Regions from separate parts of the Exiguobacterium sp. s35 genome, predicted to be linked through region 1. Evidence: riboswitches for the same ligand, from Rfam matches in the RefSeq annotation. Region 1 holds a riboswitch; each other region holds the start of a gene.
The links. Region 1 has a riboswitch for thiamine pyrophosphate ahead of KNO75_RS04320 (YkoF family thiamine/hydroxymethylpyrimidine-binding protein). Riboswitches for the same ligand answer to the same signal wherever they lie in the genome.
Positions count from the first base shown of each region.

Region 1 (5,521 bases):
CGATAATGACGAAGTGTCTCCGTGTCCTGCCAGAGTTCATCTTTAAATGGTCCTGAAAGTTCCCCGTCCTTCATCAAATAAAACGTGTTGGCGATGCGGGCGAACGACAAGTCGTGGGTCACGAATAGAATCGTTCGACCCATTTCAGCATGTCGCTTCATCAACAGCTCGAGCGCATGCAATGACGGTTCGTCTTGACCCGCTGTCGGTTCATCGAATGCGAGCAACTGTTTGTTCGATAGCGACTGGATTGCAACTGCGAGCCTCCGTTTTTGTCCGTGACTGAGGGATAACGGATGGAGATGTCGCTGATCAAGAAGCGACATGTCAGATAAAACGCTCTCAATCGAATCTTCATGACCAAACTGTAACTCACTTTCGACAGAATTCATGAAAAATAAATGTTCCGGCGATTGCGGTACGAGCCCAACCCGTCGGTCATGTTCCGTTAAGCTTCTTAAAAACGTGGACTTCCCGCTCCCATTCGGACCAAGTATGGCAATCACTTCTCCTGCTCGGACATGAAGCTCCGATCTTTTCAGCTGAAATGAATCACGTCTGACCTCTTCAATTGTGTAGTGATAAGGATTTTTTAGCGAAGCGTTTGACTTTATAAATGCAAAGTCATCGACCGGGCAAAAGGATTCATTCCGAACGATACGCCCTCGCTCTAATTCAATATGCCAGTCAAAGTAATCACCCCATAGGTGAGGACGATGTTCAACGACGATGACGTTCAGTCCTGTCACTCGATCGAGCCATTCCACAAATTCGTACGCGGTCACCGGGTCAAGATGAGTCAACGGTTCATCGAGCAGTAGCCATTCCGGTCTTCCGACTAGAGCGCACGCAACAGCAATCCGCTGTTTCTGTCCGCCTGACAACGAATCGATTTTTCGGTTTCGATAATCACTCAACTGTAACGATTCGAGGATTTCCGTCACGCGTTGTTCGATGTCTGAGACAGGTGTCGACAAGTTCTCAAGTGTGAAGATCAGTTCTTCATCCACCCGCTCCATGACAAATTGCGTATCCGGGTCTTGAAACACCGTCCCGACCCGCTGATTGATCTCGCCAGGTGCATAGTCGTCGTATGATCGTCCAAGTAGTTCGAGTCTACCTTGGAGAATGCCGTCACAATTCTCGGGGAAGAGACGGTTGCATAACGCAAGAAAGGTCGACTTCCCGCTCCCGCTCGCCCCACTTAACATCGTACGACCTGGTCGGATCGATACGGTGACATCTTCAAGAATCGCATCTAAACTCTCTGGGAATTGAAAGTGGAGTGATTCGGTCTCAACCATGGACGTTCCCACTTCGTGAAATCGCATAGCCGCGAAGGGAACCTGTCTTTAGCAACAAATCACTAAGTAACTTTCCTCCGATTCCTGCGATAACCATCCCACTGACAGCTCGAAGTCCGAGCATCGTCGCCACATAACCTGGCTCTAACATCGCGAACCCACTCATGAAATATGTATAGACGAAACTCGTGACAGCCGACCCAAATCCGGCAAGCATGAGTACCCATAGCTCATAACGTCTGTAGCCCGTCATCGCAAAGACGGCTTCTGCCCCTAAACCTTGAACGATGCCGACCAAGATGATGCGTGGCCCAATGGCATTCCCAATCAACATCTCAATCGTCGCGGCCATCACTTCTGAGATGAATGCCGCCCCCGGTTTGCGAATGATGTATGCCGAGATAATCGATACGATAAACCAGATGCCAAAGATCCACTCGTAGGCGATGGGACCGATCAACCCTGCCCACAAGTTACCGATATGAACGAACAATAAATAGACGACCGCGAAGACAACAGATAATACGGAGACAAGGACGACTTCTTTCAATTTCCACGATTTAAGCATGTCGCCCTCCATGTGACGGACTATTTACACTGAACGTCACCGTCATGACAACATGTCGGTTCTTTTCGCGCGTCCGCTTAAAAGCCGCCTCATAGTACGAGAACACGTCATCTAAGTTCCCATGGATGCCTGATGCATAATGCATCGACTCGTTATAGACACCAGCCTGTTTTGCTTGCTCGATTTCTTCATAGATGAGTTCCATGTAATTGTCAGCACCCATCGGATAGAGTGCGAACTGCGAAGACACATACTGGTCTCTTGATGCACCGTTTGATGGTTCGCTCGGAGCCTCGAGTGCCTCATCTCCCGTTGAATCTCCTGGACAACCGACAGAGAACGTTCCGCTCATCGAAACATGCTTTCCTTCCTCTGAGGCAAGACTCAAAACTGTTCGGGCGACGTCAAATACATGCTCGGCTCGCCCACGGATGACCGTCGACACGTCATCCGTATGGCGCCACACGCCTGATAGATCCGTTCGTTTTAGTGCACCTTTGATTGTCCCGACGAAGTCGTCTGTCATCGGGCTCAGTGTGAATCGAAACCCCACGATTGGGCTCGTACCACATGATTCATTCATTTTGTTTCCCCCTCTAAATGTGTTTGCATAAAAAAAGCCGCATTCATGAGAATGCAGCAACAAAATCTATACAAACTTGCATAGAGAAAGTGCCGCACTTCCTCACGCCAGTATTACCTGGATCGAGTTATAAGGGATCGGAGCCATGCTCTCATCTCAGCCGAAGCACCCCTAGTGCAGTCATTGATATGCGGTTACTTATGCAGTCACAGTATAGCGATGTTTTAATCTTTTGTAAACGGTCAATCTGAATATGTGACGAGATGACCTGAACCCGGAAGTGGGTCATGGAACGTATCCCACGATGACGACATCTCTTCGTCCGTCAATAAACAGGCGTCAAGCGATTGCTCGACCGCTTCCCGTTCCATTCGTTGACCGATGAGCACCAACTCGTTTTGCCGATCCCCGTATGGCTCGATGTAATCCTCACGAAGCTCAGGTTCAGCTGCAAACATCTCCTCACGTTCACTTGCAGGTAACGTCGCAAGCCAACGACCTGCATGTTCGAGCGTTGATGCATACCCTGCCTGTGAAAACAGACAAGCGAGGTCGTTTCTTGTCGCAATCCATAAAAATCCTTTTGCACGGACGATTTCTTCTGGATAATGTTCCATCCAGTGCATCAAACGTTCAGGGTGGAACGGCCGACGGCGCCGGTAGACAAATGAGCTGATGCCATACTCTTCCGTTTCCGGCGTATGTTCTTCCGACTCGAGTTCTTGGATCCACCCTGCAGCGCGCATCGCCTGATCAAAATCGAATAACTGGACGTCTAGAAGGTCTTCTAACGCGACGTTCGAGTATGTCGACGTCAACAATCTCGCACTCGGGTTCAGTGTTTGGAGTAACCCCTTCATCTCCTGTAGTTCCCCTTCGGACACACGGTCCGCCTTATTCAATACGATGATATCCGCAAATTCGACTTGATCGACGAGCAAATCGACTACTTCACGGACGTCACCGGTGTCGACGGCTTGTTGACGCTCCATGAGCGATTCACCAGAATTGAAATCTTTGAAGAAACGGTACGCATCGACGACCGTGACCATCGCATCGATGTACACACGGCTCGTCAAATCAATCCCAAGAGCGTCATCGGCATACGTGAATGTCTGCGCGACAGGAATTGGTTCAGAGATTCCTGATGACTCGATGATGATCCCGTCGAGCTCACGGTCTTTTGTTAAGTCATAGACAGCCGTCAACAAATCTTCCCGCAGCGTGCAACAGATACACCCGTTCGAGAGTTCGACTAGCTTTTCATCGGTCCGCGAGAACCCGCCCTGATCAATCAGCTTCTCGTCGATATTCAACTCGCTCATATCATTCACGATGACCGCATATTTTTTATGTTCTCGGTTATGTAAGATGTGGTTGAGCAGTGTCGTCTTCCCGCTACCGAGATAACCCGAAAGTACTGTAATTGGAATTCGTTTCATGATGGACCTCCATTAAATCGTAATCATTACTCTTTGTATAATGGAGTCGTTCCTTACTTTTGTCAATAAAAAACACGCCACATGGACGTGTTTTTGAAGAACATACAATTATTCTTCCAATGCTTTTCGTTCTGCCTCCGAGCGTGGATAAGCATTCGCCTGCCATTCAGCCCGATAAATCGAATCGAGTTGAGTCAATCCGACCTCATCCTCATCTTTATCCGAATCAATACTTGGCACTTCATCCCACTTCGGATCGAGATACGAATGATCTTCTTCACGCGTTCGATTTTCTTGTAACTTTTGAATCCCAATCTTGACCGCTGCAGCAACTGCCAACCCAATTCCAGCTCGAACTAACAGTCGTTTCACCATCGTATTTCCTCCTCAGCGACCGAAACGATACAATGGCATCCCTTTCACTTCTGTGTCGACGATAAATACCGATCCCGCATCTGGATATTCGGAAAGCGCCTCCTCATCCATTCCTTCACGAGCCGTCGTGATAGCTAATCGATTGAGTCCATCTCCGATAAAGGCACATGAAGTGACATTTGGTGCGGGAACATGGACTTCAAGTAACTTTTCGCCTGTTGACGGGTCCCAACGTGACACTCGTCCACCAGCGTAATGTGCAATCCATAGACAACCTTCAGAATCGGACGTCATCCCGTCAGGAAAACCTTCTTCCTCGGAAAAATCAACGACGACCTCTCCGTTCGAGAGCGTTCCTGACTTCAAATCAAAATCATATTTCCGAATTTTCTCAGTCGGTGTATCGATATGATAGAAAACCGAATGGTCAGGTGACCATGTCAACCCGTTCGAAAGGGTCAACTCATCCATGAGTGTTGTCGTCGTTCCATCTCGATCGACTCGATACAGTTTTGCTTGGTTTTCTTCATCCTCAAGATGGAGCGTACCTGCGAAAATACGACCATATGGGTCAGCTTTCCCATCGTTAAAACGTAATCGACCATCAGGGTCATCCAACTCGACAATTTTATTTAGCTCCCGATTGATTTCATCCCATTCATAAATCCCGTCTTTTAGACCAAGGACGACACCGTCCGTCACTTTTGGAATGACGAAACCGACTTGTTTCCCGACCTCAAAAGAAGAAATCTCGTCTTCTCGCTCGTCATACCACCACAACGTATGACCTTCGATATCCACCCAATAAAAACGCTTCAACTCAGCATCCCAACAAGGACCTTCACCTAGCGTATTACGTACCCGAATCCACAACGACGCATCTACTCTCTCCATTACTTAGCCTCCACTCTATCCATTAGTTCAGAAATCTATTCCCCTCTCCCAACTGGACTAAGCATGAATTCAGAAAATCGTGAAGGATTTCCATCTGAGTCTCATTGTTTTGCTATATTTAAGGAAAAGTGAGAGGAGTGGATGGTTTGTCGAAATGGAACGAACGTTACAATACGGATGAATATGTGTATGGGACCGAGCCGAATCAATTTTTACGCGACTACATCACAACACACCAGCTTGAAGGGAGACGCGTGTTAGCCATCGCTGAAGGAGAAGGTCGGAACGCCGTGTGGCTCGCCACACTCGGATTCGACGTCGAGATGTGGGATGCTTCGAAAGTAGGACTAGAAAA
Region 1 is NZ_JACSKI010000001.1:833,610-839,130, forward strand. Features, by position in the region: gene KNO75_RS04310 (ABC transporter ATP-binding protein) at 1-1,304, opposite strand, end outside; gene KNO75_RS04315 (ECF transporter S component) at 1,297-1,872, opposite strand; gene KNO75_RS04320 (YkoF family thiamine/hydroxymethylpyrimidine-binding protein) at 1,865-2,455, opposite strand; TPP riboswitch at 2,538-2,638, opposite strand; gene KNO75_RS04325 (GTP-binding protein) at 2,698-3,897, opposite strand; gene KNO75_RS04330 (hypothetical protein) at 4,006-4,272, opposite strand; gene KNO75_RS04335 (SMP-30/gluconolactonase/LRE family protein) at 4,285-5,166, opposite strand; gene KNO75_RS04340 (class I SAM-dependent methyltransferase) at 5,304-5,521, shown strand, end outside.

Region 2 (5,521 bases), 400 kb from region 1:
CCGAAGCTTCTGAAACGGTAAACAGTGGGGATGTAATTTCACAATCGGTTGACCCAGGTGAAGAGGTCGTTCCTTCAGAGGTGACGGTCACGCTCGTTGTGTCGACAGGTAGCAACAAAGTGGAACTATCTAACCTTGCCGGGTATACGTTCGACGAAGCATCTATTTATGCTGAACAGAACAAATTGAAAATCGTGAAGAAGGATGAATTTTCGACAAGTGTTCCAAAAGGTCAAATCATCCGTCAACTTCCGACAGCCGGGACGGCAGTCGACCCGGGAACGGAGCTCACGGTGATTGTATCGGAAGGCGTCGAACCGACCGATATCTCGATTGAACGTGAAGTGAGTGTTGAAGTCGAGCAACCGGATAAGGATAAGAAGCCGAAAGCGGTCGAAGTCGTCATTCGTACGGTTGACGCACGTGGTGAAATTGAGGTACTTCGTGATCAAATCACAGAGACGACAACGTACTCGTACACGCTAGTCATTGCCCCTGACGAAGTCGGGACAGCAACGATTGAAGTTGATGGTGAGATTGTTCGAACGGATTCAGTCACATATGCGCAAGCCGAAGAGGCACAATAAAGAGGTGACGGTGTCGTCACCTCTTTTTTAAAAGGAGGTAGTCATAATGAAAGGAACAATCATTCGTCTTCAAGGCGGGTTTTATGATGTGATGACCGAGGCGAATCAAGAGATTCGTTGTCGGGCAAGGGGGAATTTTCGAAAACGCAATATCTCACCTGTCGTCGGCGACGATGTGGTGATTCAAGATCAAGAAGATGGGACCGGCTATATTCTTGAAGTGGAAGAGCGCCAAAACCATCTCGTTCGGCCACCGATTGCGAATATTGATCAAGCGTTCCTCCTCTTTTCAGTTAAGGAACCAGCGTTTTCCTATCATTTGCTTGACCGTTTTCTCATTCTCATTGAATCGAAGCAAATTCATCCAATCATCGTATTGACGAAGATGGACTTGCTCGATGAAGGTGAAGTCGAACCGATTCAAGTGGCGATTGCTCGCTATCGGGCGATTGGGTATGACGTGATCGAAACGTCGACGGAGCATGGGCACGGTGTTGATGAAGTGCGCAGTCTATTCAAGGGAAAAACGAGCGTCTTCGCCGGTCAGACCGGTGTCGGGAAAAGTTCGTTACTCAATGCAGTCGCGCCAGAACTCGAGTTGGCGACAGGTGCAATCTCGAAATCGCTCGGACGAGGAAAACATACGACACGTCACGTGACGTTAATCCAATTGGCGGATGGTCTCGTTGCCGATACACCTGGTTTTTCAAGTCTAGAGTTTCCTCAGGAACTTGAGACAGATGAGCTCAGATGGTGCTTCCCCGAATTCGTGGAACGCCATGACGATTGTAAGTTCCGGGGATGTGTCCACGTTAATGAACCAGGATGTGCCATCAAACAAGCGGTTGAAAATGGCGAAATTGCTTCAACAAGGTACGAAAATTATGTTACCTTTATGGAGGAGTTAAACGATCGAAAACGGAGGTATTGACAGATGATTAAAATTGCACCATCTATTTTAGCTGCCGATTTTGCCAACTTGGAAGCTGAAGTAAAAGCCGTTCAAGAAGCAGGGGCTGACTATATCCATTTTGACGTGATGGACGGGCAATTCGTACCAAACATCTCGATTGGTCTACCTGTTCTCGCGAGCTTGCGTAAAAAATCAGACATGGTACTCGATGTACATTTGATGATTGACCAACCAGAACGCTACGTTGAAGATTTCGTGAAAGCCGGTGCGGACATCGTAACCGTACACGTGGAAGCGACGAATCATTTGCATCGTGTCTTACAGCAAATCAAAGCGGCAGGTGCGAAATGTGGGGTCGTCTTAAACCCACATACACCACTTTCGACGATTGAACACGTACTCACGGACGTTGATATGGTGTTGCTCATGACGGTCAACCCAGGATTCGGGGGTCAGGCGTTTATTGAATCGGTCGTGCCAAAAATTTCAGCGCTTAGCCAACTTCGTCAAGACCATCAACTTGATTTTGAGATTGAAATCGATGGTGGTGTGAACGCAGAAACGGCAAAACGTTGCATCGATGCTGGAGCTGATGTGCTTGTGGCAGGATCAGCCATCTATAGTCAATCGGATTATAAAGAAGCCATAGATAGCATTCGTGGCGCATCTCGTGTATAATCGACGGTAGAACAACAAGATAGAGTCGCAAGGGGTGTCACATCATGTGGCTGAGAGGCATACGCTAACCCTTTGAACCTGTTCCGTTCACACGGACGTAGGGATGTGGCGAAAATGCACGTTGCGAATTCAAGCAGCATGGCGTTTACGTCATGCTGCTTTTTGTCGTTCAAACAAATAAAGGAGGAAGAAGGATGAAATCACGTTTCAAATTACAAGCGCTCATTGAAATTTCATTGTTTGCGGCGCTCGGGCTTATTTTTGATTTGCTCATTCCATATCGTTTACCACAAGGTGGGTCTATCAGTTTAGCGATGCTCCCGATCTTTGTCATGGCGTTCCGTCACGGGCTGAAGGGTGGTCTTGCGACAGGCGCGCTCGTCGGGACACTTCAACTCTTGTTCGGAGCATACATTTTCACACCTGTACAATTCTTGCTCGACTATACGGTCGCATATGGCCTCGTCGGTATGGCCGGGGTATTCGCAGGGCGAGTGAAACATGCTGCGAGTCAAGGTGCGACAAAGACGCTTGCCATCTATTTAGTGCTCGGGGCATTGCTCGGGTCGATTTTACGATACGCAGCGCACGTCATCTCGGGTATCGTCTTCTTCGCTGAATACGCAGAAGGTCCGGTCGTGGCCTACTCGCTCGGATATAACGCCACGTATATGCTCCCATCCTTTGTCATCTCGGCCATCGTGTTAGTACTTCTCTTCACGACAGCACCACGTTTCACGCGTGTGGCGACACGGGATATCCGTCAATGAACGTACTAATCGTCGCGGCGAGTCCGGCACCTATTCCGGACTTACCGCGTGATGCCGATTTTGTGATTGGTGTGGATGGTGGATATCAAAGACTGTTAGATGAAGGAGTTGTACCAGACGTCGTGGTGGGAGATTTTGATTCGTTCGATGGGACACCACCTGATCAAGCGTTACGCTATCCTTCGGAGAAAGATGTGACAGACTTAGAAATTGCATTGGAGTTAGCAAGAGAACGGGGAGCAACACGAATCGATGTGTATGGGGCTCTCGGGGGACGGATCGATATGACGTTTGCGAACGTAGGCTTACTGGAGTCCTATCCGGAGATGCACCTTCATGATGAAGGGCAAACGGTCTATCTTGTAAGAATAGGAGACTATACCATTCCGAAACGGGACGGTCACTATTTGTCTTTCATGCCATGGAAGACAGCTACGATTTCCATTAAAGATGTCAAATATCCACTTGACCATCATGACGTGACGAGCGGAGAGGCGCTGACGATCTCAAATGAATGGTCTACGGATTCTGCCCGGTTGACGGTCCATCAAGGGACCGTTCTCGTCATGATTGTCAAAAAATGAGCACAAAAAAATCCCATCGGCGAATGCCGCTGGGATTTATTCGTTCGTGTATAAGTATTATACGCGTTCAACGAGACCTGATTTAAGTGCGCGAGCTGAAACCCAAACGCGTTTCGGTTTACCGTCAACGAGAATACGAACTTTTTGTACGTTTACACCCCAAGTACGTTTTGTCTTGTTGAGTGCGTGCGAACGGTTGTTACCTGATTTAGGTGATTTACCTGTTACGTAGCATTTACGTGCCATGCGTTTCCCCTCCTTTTTTATGTGGGTTCGTCCTAATAGACACTCGTTTATATTAGCACGGCTTTTTTCCCGATGCAACTAGAAAATCGTACCATGACAAGAAAAAAACTTGACATTACTCTCAAGGATTTGAATAATGAATGAGGTTATCGCGTTAATTGACCGAGTTTCTGGAGCAGGTTCTTTTAATAACTAGGTACTTATTGTAGAATGTACATTAGGAATCATTCCGAATAAAGGAGGCTACTCCATATGGCAATTGAAATGAAGACAACATATGGCAATATTGACATCACAAGTGACGTCATCGCGACACTCGCAGGTGGTGCAGCGATGGAATGCTTCGGTGTGGTCGGCATGGCTTCACAAGCACAATTGAAAGACGGCATTGCTGAATTGTTAAAACGTGAAAATTACGCGCGTGGTGTCGTCGTACGTCAAGAAGACGAAGACGTACATATCGACATGCACATCATTGTAAGCTACGGGACGAAAGTATCTGAAGTCGCATACAACGTGCAGAGCCGAGTCAAGTATACGCTCGGAGAAACTTTAGGATTAAACGTTTCGTCGGTAAATATATTCGTTCAAGGCGTTCGTCTGACGAATGACTGACGAAAACGGAGGAGGATTTGGTGTGGGTTTAAAACGTTTAGATGGATTGGCGCTCTCAAACATGATCGCGAACGGAGCGGCCAACTTGAGCCAAAACGCAGATTATGTAGATTCGCTTAACGTCTTCCCGGTTCCAGACGGAGACACGGGGACGAACATGAACTTGACGATGACGTCGGGCGCGAAAGAAGTAGCGGCGATGAACTCATCAGATATCGCAGAGGTGTCATCAAAGTTTGCACGTGGACTACTTATGGGAGCACGCGGAAACTCGGGTGTTATTTTAAGTCAGTTGTTCCGTGGATTCGGTAAAGCTGTTGAAGGAAAAGCAGAACTGACAACAGTTGATTTTGCAGAAGCGCTCAAGCGCGGTGTCGACACGGCATACAAGGCGGTTATGAAACCGGTTGAAGGAACGATTTTGACGGTTGCTCGTGAAGCGGCCGACGAAGCGCTCCTTGCGTCAGAGTCGACAAGTGATTTCACTGAATTTATGAAACGCGTCATCGAAGAAGCGAAAGCATCGTTAGACCGTACACCGGACTTGTTGCCGGTATTAAAAGAAGTCGGCGTCGTCGACTCGGGCGGTCAAGGACTTCTCGTCATCTACGAAGGTTTCCTTGCTAGCCTTGAAGGCAAAGAGCTCGAGAAACCACATGCTCCTGTCATGGATGCGTTGATCGAGGCAGAACACCATGCGCATGCGGCACAAGGGTTCATGTCTACAGAAGATATCGAATTCGGTTATTGCACAGAGATCATGGTTCGTTTCCAAGACGAAAAGTTAAAGGATGCACCGTTCAATGAAGATGCGTTCCGTAACGAATTGTCTGAACTGGGAGATTCTCTCCTTGTCGTCGCGGACGAAGAACTCTTAAAAGTTCACGTTCACGTTGAGACACCGGGTGAGGTCATCACGAAAGGTCAACGTTTCGGTGAACTCGTCGCCGTTAAAATCGAGAACATGCGTCAACAACACTCGACCATTCTCGAAGAAGAACATGGTGCGAATCAACACGGTGTTCAACAGGCAGAGAAGCCGAAAGCACCATTTGCGATCGTCACGGTAGCAATGGGTGAAGGCGTCAGCGAATTGTTCCGTTCACTCGGGGCGGCACATGTCATCGA
Region 2 is NZ_JACSKI010000001.1:438,155-443,675, forward strand. Features, by position in the region: gene pknB (Stk1 family PASTA domain-containing Ser/Thr kinase) at 1-587, shown strand, start outside; gene rsgA (ribosome small subunit-dependent GTPase A) at 631-1,518, shown strand; gene rpe (ribulose-phosphate 3-epimerase) at 1,522-2,178, shown strand; TPP riboswitch at 2,199-2,299, shown strand; gene thiT (energy-coupled thiamine transporter ThiT) at 2,373-2,948, shown strand; gene KNO75_RS02250 (thiamine diphosphokinase) at 2,945-3,532, shown strand; gene rpmB (50S ribosomal protein L28) at 3,590-3,778, opposite strand; gene KNO75_RS02260 (Asp23/Gls24 family envelope stress response protein) at 4,031-4,393, shown strand; gene KNO75_RS02265 (DAK2 domain-containing protein) at 4,416-5,521, shown strand, end outside.
Region 2: linked by a shared signal. The riboswitch ahead of thiT (energy-coupled thiamine transporter ThiT) and the one ahead of KNO75_RS04320 (YkoF family thiamine/hydroxymethylpyrimidine-binding protein) in region 1 are both predicted to bind thiamine pyrophosphate.

Region 3 (5,521 bases), 1.2 Mb from region 1:
CGCCGTACAACAGAGCCGTACGACATCCTCTTTTCCTAAATACACCTCGTTCAACTGTTTGATGACCTGCTCCATGCCCATATGACGACCTCCATTTTTTGTCTTAATCAAACTTTACCTTTTTATGGTAAGATAAACAACAAATAGTCTGAACATTCAAAAAGGAGGTGTTCTCTTGCGTTGGACGAACAAGTTTTTTCTCATGATTGCCTCCACTCTCATTGTCACCTTCACGATGATGGTGATTGCGACGAGTGTATTCGAGTGGCTCTATAATCCGGAAACGATACCGGTCGAGGAAAATAACAGTCCTCCGACGGATTTCATATCAGATGAAGACAGTAAGCTTTTAATGGATGAATCTAAAGCAGATTACCCGTTTAAATTGGACCCCCAAAAAGGAAAAATAAAACCACTCGATAAATTGACAGGCTCTGGAGAATACATACGACGAAATCTCGGGTTATGGGTCGCTTTGCTTGCGCTTTGTTGCCTGTCCTTTTATATCTATCGGAAACGGAAGCAACGTTTGGCGCGCGCACGAGATCATGCTGATTCAAACGCAGACCCGCTTATCGAATCTCTACAACACGAGAATGCTTCGTCCGTTTCGACGCTCACAGCGTTAACGAACGTCCCGATTCGCGATGCACTGATCACATTCAACGAATCTCTCGTACCAGCCAAGCGATTGCGTACTCATGAGACATTGCAAGAGTGGTTCCAACGCATCGATTTACCGATGAACCCGTCCATTTATCATGCGGTTCGCTACGGTACCTCCTCAGGCGTGACGATTTCTGAAGAAGATACGCTCCACTTCAAGAGCACACTCGATCACTACGCGACACGTCCTCACCCCGAGTGAGAATGTGCACAGGTTCTGCTTTTTCATCATGAATGATAAAATGGTGGAAAATGTCAGTTAAGGGGATGAAATCATGAGACGATGGGCGATGTTCGGATTAAGTGCACTTTTACTCACAGGTTGTACGGATACGGTGGCAGACAATCCGATCCCAATCGAATCACCCGATGAACCCATCACCGAATGGACACGTGAAGACTTTAAAGACGTCTATGACCAATATGAACAAACACAACCGCTCCTTGCTGCGCTCGAGCAACAAGGCATCAAACCGTTCCGTGAGACGTTCGAACGCGTCATCATTGCCGGGAACGGTCTCGAGCACACATATGCGGATATTTATCCGTTCAAACTCGATGACGGGACGTACGCTACGGTATTCGACAGTCAGGACGGGACGTTAATCAACGGGTCGGAGTCCGTGGCGCCACTCTTTTGGCAAGAGAAGTCCTTCCTTCAATACGTCGAAGAAATTGAGAATCGGAAATTCGGCACAAGTGCCCCACCTACCGATGTCGTCCTCACACACGATGAATTCCAATCGGTCTATGACCGGCATGCCTACACGTCAGCCCTCCTCGTTGAACTCGATGAAGCGGGCGTCGAGCTCGCACGGGAACCAATTGATGATGTGATCGTCGCCGGCAACGGCGTGACCGAAGTCACTGCCGACTTATTCGTATTTGATGTCGAAGGCGGGTATGCAATCGTATATGATCAGGATGGAGAAATTTTAAAAGGTCCCGAATCCATCTCACCGCTCTTTTGGAACGAGAAGGACTATGAGGACCTGTTAGCCAAGTATGAGGGGTAATTCCGTCCCCTTCCAATTTATGCTATACTCAAACCAATAAACGACCACTAGGGGAGCCTTCGGGCTGAGACGGCATGTTGCCGGACCCTTCGAACCTGATCTGGCTCATACCAGCGTAGGGAAGTGGCTTGGGATACGTCTCTGTATATCCACGCCATTTTTCCGTCTGGAAACGTGGCGTTTTTATTTTGAAAGGAGACTATTCATGCGTATTCAACAACTCACTTGGATGGCAATGCTCGTTGCCATCGCCGTCGTCGGCTCGATGTTCATCTCGATTCCCACAGGTGTCGCTCGCGCTTATCCGATTCAACACATGGTGAACGTGATTGCAGCAGTCACCGTCGGTCCGGTCGGAGCCGTTCTCGTCGCTTTCGTCACAGGACTCATTCGCGTCATGACCGGGACCGGGTCACTGCTCGCATTCCCTGGCGGCATGATTGGGGCGTGTCTTGCCGGCATCTTCTTCGTTCGCACGAACCGTCTCTATGCTGCCGCTCTCGGAGAAATCATCGGAACTGGTGTCATCGCCTCGTTGATTGCCGTTCCGTACGCGAAACTGTTAATGGGTTCAACGTTCGGCGCCTTCTTCTTCGTGCCGGCGTTCCTTGCTTCTAGTTTGACGGGAGCGCTTCTCGGTTGGCTCGTTTTGTCGCGCGTCAAACAGTTGCGACCAAGTGTCCTCAAATAACAAATTGTTGATCCGAGAACCCGACCGACTCATGACGGTCGGGTTTTTGTGTGATAGACCCAAATCGCTTCGTCGTTCCATTCATCGATTAAGCCGCTGTCGACAAAGCCGTTCTTCGCATAAAATCGTTTCGCAGCTTCATTCTCTTGATGGAGGCTCAGGATGATATCATCGACATCATATTTTGTCTGAATCCAGTCCACCGCCATGCGTAGGCACTTCGTTCCAACGCCTTTCCCCTGTTCATGTTGACCAATCATGAAACGGTCGAGCCATACATAACGTTCTGTCTGGTTTTCTGCTCCGACCATCATGAAGCCAACCGGTCGCTCGCCTTCATAGAATGCATAGCTCCGCCAATTGTATTTCGTATCCTCAGCCATCTCTTGAAGCGACTCGGAATTTGTCTCGATGAATCGGGATTGTTTCTCGTCCACTGTCAGGGCGATGACCGCCTCTCGATTGACTGCATCAATCGGTTGAATCGTGATTTCATTTACTTTCATACATTCACCTCATTGATTTTCTCTCTCTTCCATACGCAAGCTCCCATAAAAAGTTTCTTCCCCCGTATCTTCGAGATCATGCATTCGCTACACTAATAAGAGAAAGGGAGGTTATCATATGTTTCGAATCGGAAGTATCTTCATTCCCGTATCAGATGTCGAACAGTCCCTGAACTGGTATACCACTTATTTTCATGCCCAAGAAATCGGGCGCTGGGAAGGAGGAATAGGGATTTGTCTGCCAGACGGTTCGACTCAACTTGGATTGATCCAGACCTCGTCACCGCAACCCGCAACATTTAAAGATGCATCCGGACAAGCCCATGTCTATTTCAACGTCATCTGTGAGGACATTCAGTTCACGTATCAATCGTTCGAACAAGCAGGATTGATCGCGACACCGCTTCACGATTTCGGAGGCATGTCTTACTTTGACGTACGAGACCCGGATGGACATACGATCAGTCTCATCTCGGAAGATGTGACTTCCCCGTTCCACCGCAACCGAGTGAACGACCTCCAAACGAAAGGAAAGTCCTGATGAAACAAATTCACCATATTTGTATCCAAACACCAGATTATGCCGCATCGAAGTCATTTTACGAAGCGCTCGGTTTTGAACTCGTCCAAGAGTCACCAAACTTCCATACGCGTGACTTCAATAGTTGGCTCAAGCTCGGTGATTTTTATATCGAGCTCCAGACCGCCAAAGCCGATGAAGCGTTACAAGACTATTCGAAACACGCGGCCGGTCCCGTCCATTTTGCACTCTATGTGGATGACCTCGAAGCGGAAGTCGCACGACTCGAACAACTCGGTGTCACGTTCTTGCCGAAGCACGGTGGGAACATCTACTTCGTCGTCGATGGACATTTAAGTAAACTAAAAGCACCTGAAGGAACCATCATTGAACTGCGTGATACGTTTCTGATCAACTGAGGCCGATGTGCCTCTTTTTTGTTGGACACATCTTCACGTTTCCCTCACTCGTCTCATCGGGAATGGGTATGAAAAGGATGTGTTGTTCATGATCAAATATCTCGATTATTGGAGCTACTTGTCACTCTCTCTGGCAAAGCTCTTCTTCTTTAGCTGGTTGACCGCGACGGCGTTCGACTTCTCGTTTTTCCTCATCAATTTGGCGACGATTTTGCTTCTGACAAGTTGGGCACTCGCCGTGTCTTACCCAATTCGCCGATGGATTTTATACGTTTCTTTGTTTTTACATAGTACTTTGCTCGTCTCGGACGTCTGGTACTATCGCTATTTCGAGGACTTATTATCCGTCGCCTTACTGTCCGACATTGGACAGATGGGAGATGTCGGTGGAGGCTTCTTGACGCTCATCCGCCCAATCGACGCTCTCTTCTTCATCGATCTCATCATCTACGGTTTGATTTTACGTTATATGAAACGTCATCCTGTCCATGAAAGGAAACGGCACGGAAGACGATTGGCGGTCGTTGGCTTCACACTCGGATTTCTACTTTTCACGATTCCGCTCACCCTCAGTTATCAGCGCGGGGAAAAATGGATTGCAGACGACCCGATCTCCAATATGCGTGAATATTATCATCTCGGTTTTTGGGGCTATCACGCGATGGATGTCGCACGAGGTGTCGAGCGCGCTATGGGATGGGACGAGGGACTGACCGACGAGGAGCGTTCTCAAATCCAAGCACTCTCTTATCAAGAATTAAGTGCTCCGAGCCCGGATACGAATGTCATCGTCTTACAACTCGAATCGTTCCAAACATCTGTCATTGATCAACAAATCAACGGACAGGAATTGACTCCGAATTTGAACCGATTGCGACGTGACATGCTCTATTTCCCGAACGTGTATCATCAGACGCATGAGGGGCGGACATCCGATGCGGAGTTCATCGTCAACACGTCACTCTATCCTGTCAAATCCGGTTCCGTCTACACGCGTTTCCCGGGAAATCAATTCAGTGCGCTCTCTCAATCATTGAACGAGGCGGGCTACGATACGGCAGCGATGCACTCATTCCGTAAAGACTTTTGGAATCGAGATGATTTTTATGACAACATCGGATTCAATCATTTCTTTAGCGACAAAGACTACCCCGACCAAGGCATCATCGGGATGGCACTCAACGATCAAGATTTCTTGAATACGTCAGTCGGATTTATGGAAGAGTTGAATGAACCGTTCTATGCGTTTTTAGTCGCATTGACGAGTCATACGCCGTATGACATTCCGGAGGACGAGAAACGATTGGACCTGTCAGAAATTGACGACCCGCTTCTCGAAAACTATTACCATACCGTCCATTTCGTCGATGCGGCGGTCGGTCAGTTCATCGAACGATTGAAAGAAGAAGGGCTGTGGGATGAGACGCTTCTCGTTATGTATGGTGACCACGATAGCGGTCTGACGGCACCTGGAGAAGAAATGGCCACCATCGAAGGAGTAGACTCGACGGTTGACGCGTTTCAACTCGACCGTGCTGTTCCTCTCTTCATCAAACCGTCTGGATTAACGACAGGAGAAGTCATTGAGGCAAGCGGTGGACAAATTGATATCGCGCCGACGATTCTCGATTTACTTGGGATCTCTCCGGCGTATATGCTTGGCGACTCCCTCTTGAATGATACGCCGAATCTGACCGTATTTC
Region 3 is NZ_JACSKI010000001.1:2,030,918-2,036,438, forward strand. Features, by position in the region: gene KNO75_RS10350 (AAA family ATPase) at 1-81, opposite strand, end outside; gene KNO75_RS10355 (hypothetical protein) at 176-868, shown strand; gene KNO75_RS10360 (hypothetical protein) at 942-1,682, shown strand; TPP riboswitch at 1,722-1,821, shown strand; gene thiW (energy coupling factor transporter S component ThiW) at 1,888-2,373, shown strand; gene KNO75_RS10370 (GNAT family N-acetyltransferase) at 2,403-2,879, opposite strand; gene KNO75_RS10375 (VOC family protein) at 2,998-3,420, shown strand; gene KNO75_RS10380 (VOC family protein) at 3,420-3,818, shown strand; gene KNO75_RS10385 (LTA synthase family protein) at 3,907-5,521, shown strand, end outside.
Region 3: linked by a shared signal. The riboswitch ahead of thiW (energy coupling factor transporter S component ThiW) and the one ahead of KNO75_RS04320 (YkoF family thiamine/hydroxymethylpyrimidine-binding protein) in region 1 are both predicted to bind thiamine pyrophosphate.

Region 4 (5,521 bases), 1.2 Mb from region 1:
CCCAAAAGTCATCCCGGATGTTTCGGTGAATCAATACGTGTCCGTCTTTCAAAAAAATACCGGCGACGCGATAATTGAAGACTCCTTGTTCAGTCGGAAATACGAGGTCCATCTGTATCACTTCCAATCTTTGTAATCTGTTCTAGTATACCTGAAGGAGGGATATGATGTTTCAATCACATACACAATATCGAGATGAAGATTTCCGTGACGTGACACTCCGCGACGAAGTGTTGTCACATGTCACGTTCGAGAACTGTCGCTTTACGTACGTCGATGCGACTGAGCTACAAACGGAGCGCTGTCAGTTCATCAACTGTGATTTCACGGACTCGAAATGGAATGCGTCCCGTCATGTCGGGAGCTCGTTTCTGAACTGCCAATTCCATGGTGCCAACTTGTTCACGAGCGAATTTGAACAATGTAAAATGACCGGATCGTCTTTTGAAGAAAGTCAGTTTGAAGGTGTTCGTGTCACGGAAGGGGACTGGTCGTTCGTCAACCTACGTCACGTGTCGCTCAAGAAAATGGACTGGTCCCACGTTCGATTGGTCGAGGCCGATCTGTATGGATCTGACTTGACCGAGACAGTCTGGCAACAGACGGACTTGACTCGGGCGACGCTTCAACACGCGGTGTGTCGTGGTGCCGACTTTAGAGGCGCGCTCGTCGACGGGGTTGATTTTTCGAACGTAACATTGCAACAAACAAAACTAGACGCGATGCAGGCAATTCAAGTCGCGCGCTCATTGGGGGCGATTGTAGAATGAAACCAGAACAAATCATCGAGCAGTTGATTGCGTTCGCAAAAGAACGTGAACACATCCGGACGGTCGTGTTGAACGGCTCACTCGTCAATCCGAATATCCAGCCAGACGCATATCAGGATGTCGACCTTGCTTTTTATGTGGAAGATGTCCAAGCGGTTGTGGTCGATTCCTCATGGATGGACACGTTTGGGGATATTTTGATTATGCAGATGCCTGAAACGACTGACCCGAAACGACATGTGACATTCTTGGTGCAATATGTGGACGGACATCGGATCGATTTGACGATTCGGAGTGTGGATCAAGTAGAAGCCATGCTCGAAACGGACTCGCTCAGTCAAATCGTATTCGACCGAGATCATCATCCGGACGTTACGCCTTCGGACACCACATATCGCGTAACACGTCCATCTGCTGACGAGTATGCGGCTTGCTGGAATGAGTTTTGGTGGGTGTCGCTCTATGTCGTTAAAGGCATCAAACGGCATCAGGTGCTATATGCGCTCGATCACCTCGATATCATGCGGAATATGCTCCGTCAGATGATGGAATGGAATATCGGTTATGCGACGGAGTTCTCCGTGAATCTCGGGAAGTCAGGTGATGGGATGCGCGACCACTTGCCGGAAGAGTTGTGGGAGATGCTTACGGCAACATATGCTTCCGCTGAGCTGAGTGCGATTGAAGATACGCATGACCGCCTGCAATCGCTCTTCTTCTTTTGCGCGCAACGCGTCGCCGAACAAGGCGATTTCGTGTTCCGAGAAGAAGAAGCGAGACGTGTCCGTGCCGCATGTGCAACACTTCGACATTCGAACGATTAATGAGGCCGAGAGCCGGGAAACGCTCCTTATAGAGAAAGGAGCGTTTTTTCATGAACCCATATACGACATTTATTGCCCTTTTAGTCGGAAGTCTTGTCCTTTTTGTCGGTATTCGTTTAAAGAAATGGCCGATTATTTTGGTGGCGATGTTGCCTCTTGGTCTCGTCGCATTTAATATGTTCTTACTGATCACAGGACGCTAGAAACAGCTTAAATTGTTGACCGCCCAAACAGGAAAAGGTTTTCAATTGGTAAAAAGATTGATAGAATGTGGTCGAAGACGACTGAATTTCATAATGTTTGCCACTAGGGGAGTCGCGCCACGCGGCTGAGATGGACATGGTCCAGACCCTTCGAACCTGATCTAGTTCAAGCTAGCGTAGGGAAGTGGGCGAGACGAATCATATGGCTTCACCTAGATATGACTGTTCGAGACGCCGCTTCCGTTATGGGAGGCGGCGTCTTTTTATCTGTTATAAGGGGGAGTTACTATGAAATTTACAGATCACTTACGTCAGGAAGCAGACGGATTGTTTGAAGCAAGCTTCCATCATCCGTTCGTCCGTTCACTCGGGGAAGGGACGCTCGACGAGAAGAAGTTCAGACATTACGTCATGCAAGACTCTTACTATTTGAATCAGTTTTCAAAAGTACAGGCTAAAGGAGCGACGTTCGCACCAACGATGGAACTATCGAGCCGCTTTTTGACGCATGCGTTGCACACGATTGAGGCGGAACTCTCCCTTCATCGTGAGTTCTTTACGATGCTTAACGTGACAGACGTGGAACTAGCGACATTCGAGCCGGCACCGACCGCTTATGCGTATGCCCTTCATATGCAACAAGCAGGACCGACACTCGGTGATGTATTGGCGTCAATCCTTCCGTGTTATTGGGTGTATTACGAAATCGGTGAACGACTAAAAGACAAACGACCAGACCATCCGATTTATTCAGCTTGGATTGCGACGTACGGTTCGGAATGGTTCCGTGAGCTTGTGGAAGAGCAGATTGATCGGTTGGATGAATTGGCTGGACAAGCAACGGAAGAAGAACGCGTGCGTTACACAAAACTTTTCTTGAAGAGTTGTTACTACGAAGTCGCCTTCTGGGAAATGGCATGGACGCTCGAATCATGGACGTTGTCACAGGAGGTCAACCAATGAGACATGAGATTTGGAGTGAGATTCGAAAGCAGGCGCCGTTAATTCACAACATCACAAACACGGTCGTCGCCAATTTTTCGGCGAATGGACTGCTCGCCATTGGCGCCTCCCCGGTGATGGCAGACGCGATTGAGGAAGTGGCAGAGATGACGTTTGTGAGCGATGCGCTCGTACTCAACATCGGGACACTCGGTACGATGACCGAAGCGACGATGATTCGTGCAGGGCAAGCTGCAAATGAAGCGGGATGTCCGGTCGTGCTCGACCCGGTCGGTGTCGGGGCAACGTCATTTCGTCGAGATGTCGTCGAGCGTATCCTTCGTCACGTCCGCGTGTCGGTTATTCGTGGGAATGCAGGAGAAATTGCCACATTGGTCGGCGTCGATTGGGCAGCACGTGGTGTCGATGCGGGTGACGGGGCGTGTGAACCACGCCAATTGGCGCTCGGAGCGGCGAAACGCTATGGATGTGTCGTGGCGGTGACCGGAAAAGAAGATCTGGTCAGTGATGGAAGTGTCGTCATAGAAGTCCACGGCGGAACAAAACGAATGACTGAGACGACCGGTACAGGCTGTCTACTCAGTGCGGTCGTCGGAGCATGTCTAGCGGTCGAGAAGAACGCCCTAAAGGCGACGGTGACAGCCGTGTCGGGATATGCCTATTGCGGGGAGTTGGCGAGTGAACGGGCAGAAGGACCAGGAGATTTTCCGATTCACTTCTTAAATGCCCTTCATCAATTGACGCAACATACGATCCCGACGAATCGAATCGAGGTGTCGACATCATGAGACCGCAAGTATTGACGATTGCCGGATCTGACTCAGGGGGAGGCGCCGGGATTCAAGCTGATTTAAAAACGTTTCAAGAGCTCGGTGCGTTCGGGACGAGTGTGCTGACTGCGATCACGGCTCAAAACACACTTGGTGTTCATGGGATTGAAGCGATTTCCACGGAAATGATCATTGGGCAAATCGATGCGGTAACTGACGATTTTAACATTACGGCATGTAAGACGGGAATGTTGGTAGATGCGGAGCGAATTGAAGCGGTGGCAAAAGCGCTTGAACGCCATCGGTTCGAGCATGTCGTCGTCGATCCTGTCATGGTGGCTAAAGGGGGCGCTTCTTTGTTGCAGGAGAATGCAATCGAAGCACTTCGTACGAAACTGTTGCCACATGCGACGGTCGTGACCCCGAATATTCCTGAGGCAGAAGTATTGGCCGGAATTAAGATTCGGACGGAGTCCGACCGAATGAAAGCCGCTCATTCGATTCGTGGACTCGGTGTCGATGTCGTCATCATCAAAGGTGGGCATACGGAAGGTGTGGAGGCAGTCGATTTGATTGTGACTGAATCTGAAGCATTTCAAGTGAGCGCACCTCGCATAAAGACGAAAGATACACATGGAACGGGATGTACGTTCTCTGCAGCCTTGACGGCCGAATTGGCATATGGAAAGACGCTACGCCAAGCCGTCGTAGATGCGAAGCAGTTTATTCATCAGGCGATTACACATGGATTATCGATTGGACAGGGGCATGGACCGACGAATCATTGGGGACATCGTTTAGCGAAAGAAGAGGTGATTACCGTTGACGTTCTGTACGAAACAAGCGCTCGCTAAGCAACTTCGTCTTTATTTTGTGTGCGGGACAATCGATGCTTTTGATTTGGTGTCGACCGTCGAAACGGCACTTCGATGTGGTGTGACATGTTTTCAATTTCGCGAAAAAGGTAAAGATGCATTGTATGGAGATGAAAAAGAAGCAATGGCTAGGACGCTCCAACAGGTATGTCGCCAAGCGGAAGTGCCGTTTATCATCAATGATGATGTAGAGTTGGCACTTACGATTGATGCAGATGGAGTACATGTCGGACAAGACGATTTACCAGCCGAATGGGTTCGTGAACAATTAGGACCTGATAAATGGTTAGGAGTGTCTGTCCATACGATGGAAGAAGTGCGTGCAGCGCTTCCGTTCACAGATTATGTCGGAATCGGTCCGATTCATGAGACGAAAAGCAAATTGGATGCGGGACATGTGCGTGGGACGGAACTGATTCGACAGGTCCGTCTGCAATATCCACAGCTTCCGATTGTGGGGATCGGAGGTATTCGTCCAGAGCATGTTCCTTCAATCATTCATGACGGGGCAGACGGCGTTGCCGTTATCTCTGCCATTGCTTCTGCACCGGATGTAGCAACGGCTACCCGGCGTTTCGCTTGTCTCTGAATTCATTTTTGAGGAGGAAGACAGATGAACGTATTTGTAATCGGTGCAAACGGTCAGATTGGCCACCAATTGGTGGAGAAGTTACACAAGGAAGGAAAACATCAAGTCACGGCGATGGTACGTAAGGAAGAACAACTCGAGGACTTTAAGTCAAAAGGGTATAATGCGGTACTCGGTGACCTCGAGGGTTCAGTAGAAGATTTGCAAAAGGCGATTGATGGGATGGATGTCATCGTGTTCGCGGCAGGTTCTGGTGGAAGCACTGGGGCAGACAAGACACTTTTGATTGACCTAGATGGTGCGGCGAAGAGTATCGAAGCGGCACAAGCGAATGGGAACATCAAACACTTCGTCATGGTCAGCGCCTTAAAAGCAGAAGATCGCTCGTCTTGGCCAGATTCGATGAAGCCCTACTACGTAGCGAAGCATCACGCAGATCGCTTGCTCGAACAGAGTGGACTCACATACACGATTGTACGTCCTGGTGCTTTGACAGACGATGCAGGAACGGGCAAAGTGAACACGAA
Region 4 is NZ_JACSKI010000001.1:1,998,362-2,003,882, reverse strand. Features, by position in the region: gene KNO75_RS10160 (NUDIX hydrolase) at 1-112, opposite strand, end outside; gene KNO75_RS10155 (pentapeptide repeat-containing protein) at 168-770, shown strand; gene KNO75_RS10150 (aminoglycoside 6-adenylyltransferase) at 767-1,594, shown strand; gene KNO75_RS10145 (hypothetical protein) at 1,645-1,797, shown strand; TPP riboswitch at 1,893-1,997, shown strand; gene tenA (thiaminase II) at 2,086-2,760, shown strand; gene thiM (hydroxyethylthiazole kinase) at 2,757-3,548, shown strand; gene thiD (bifunctional hydroxymethylpyrimidine kinase/phosphomethylpyrimidine kinase) at 3,545-4,384, shown strand; gene thiE (thiamine phosphate synthase) at 4,353-4,994, shown strand; gene KNO75_RS10120 (SDR family oxidoreductase) at 5,019-5,521, shown strand, end outside.
Region 4: linked by a shared signal. The riboswitch ahead of tenA (thiaminase II) and the one ahead of KNO75_RS04320 (YkoF family thiamine/hydroxymethylpyrimidine-binding protein) in region 1 are both predicted to bind thiamine pyrophosphate.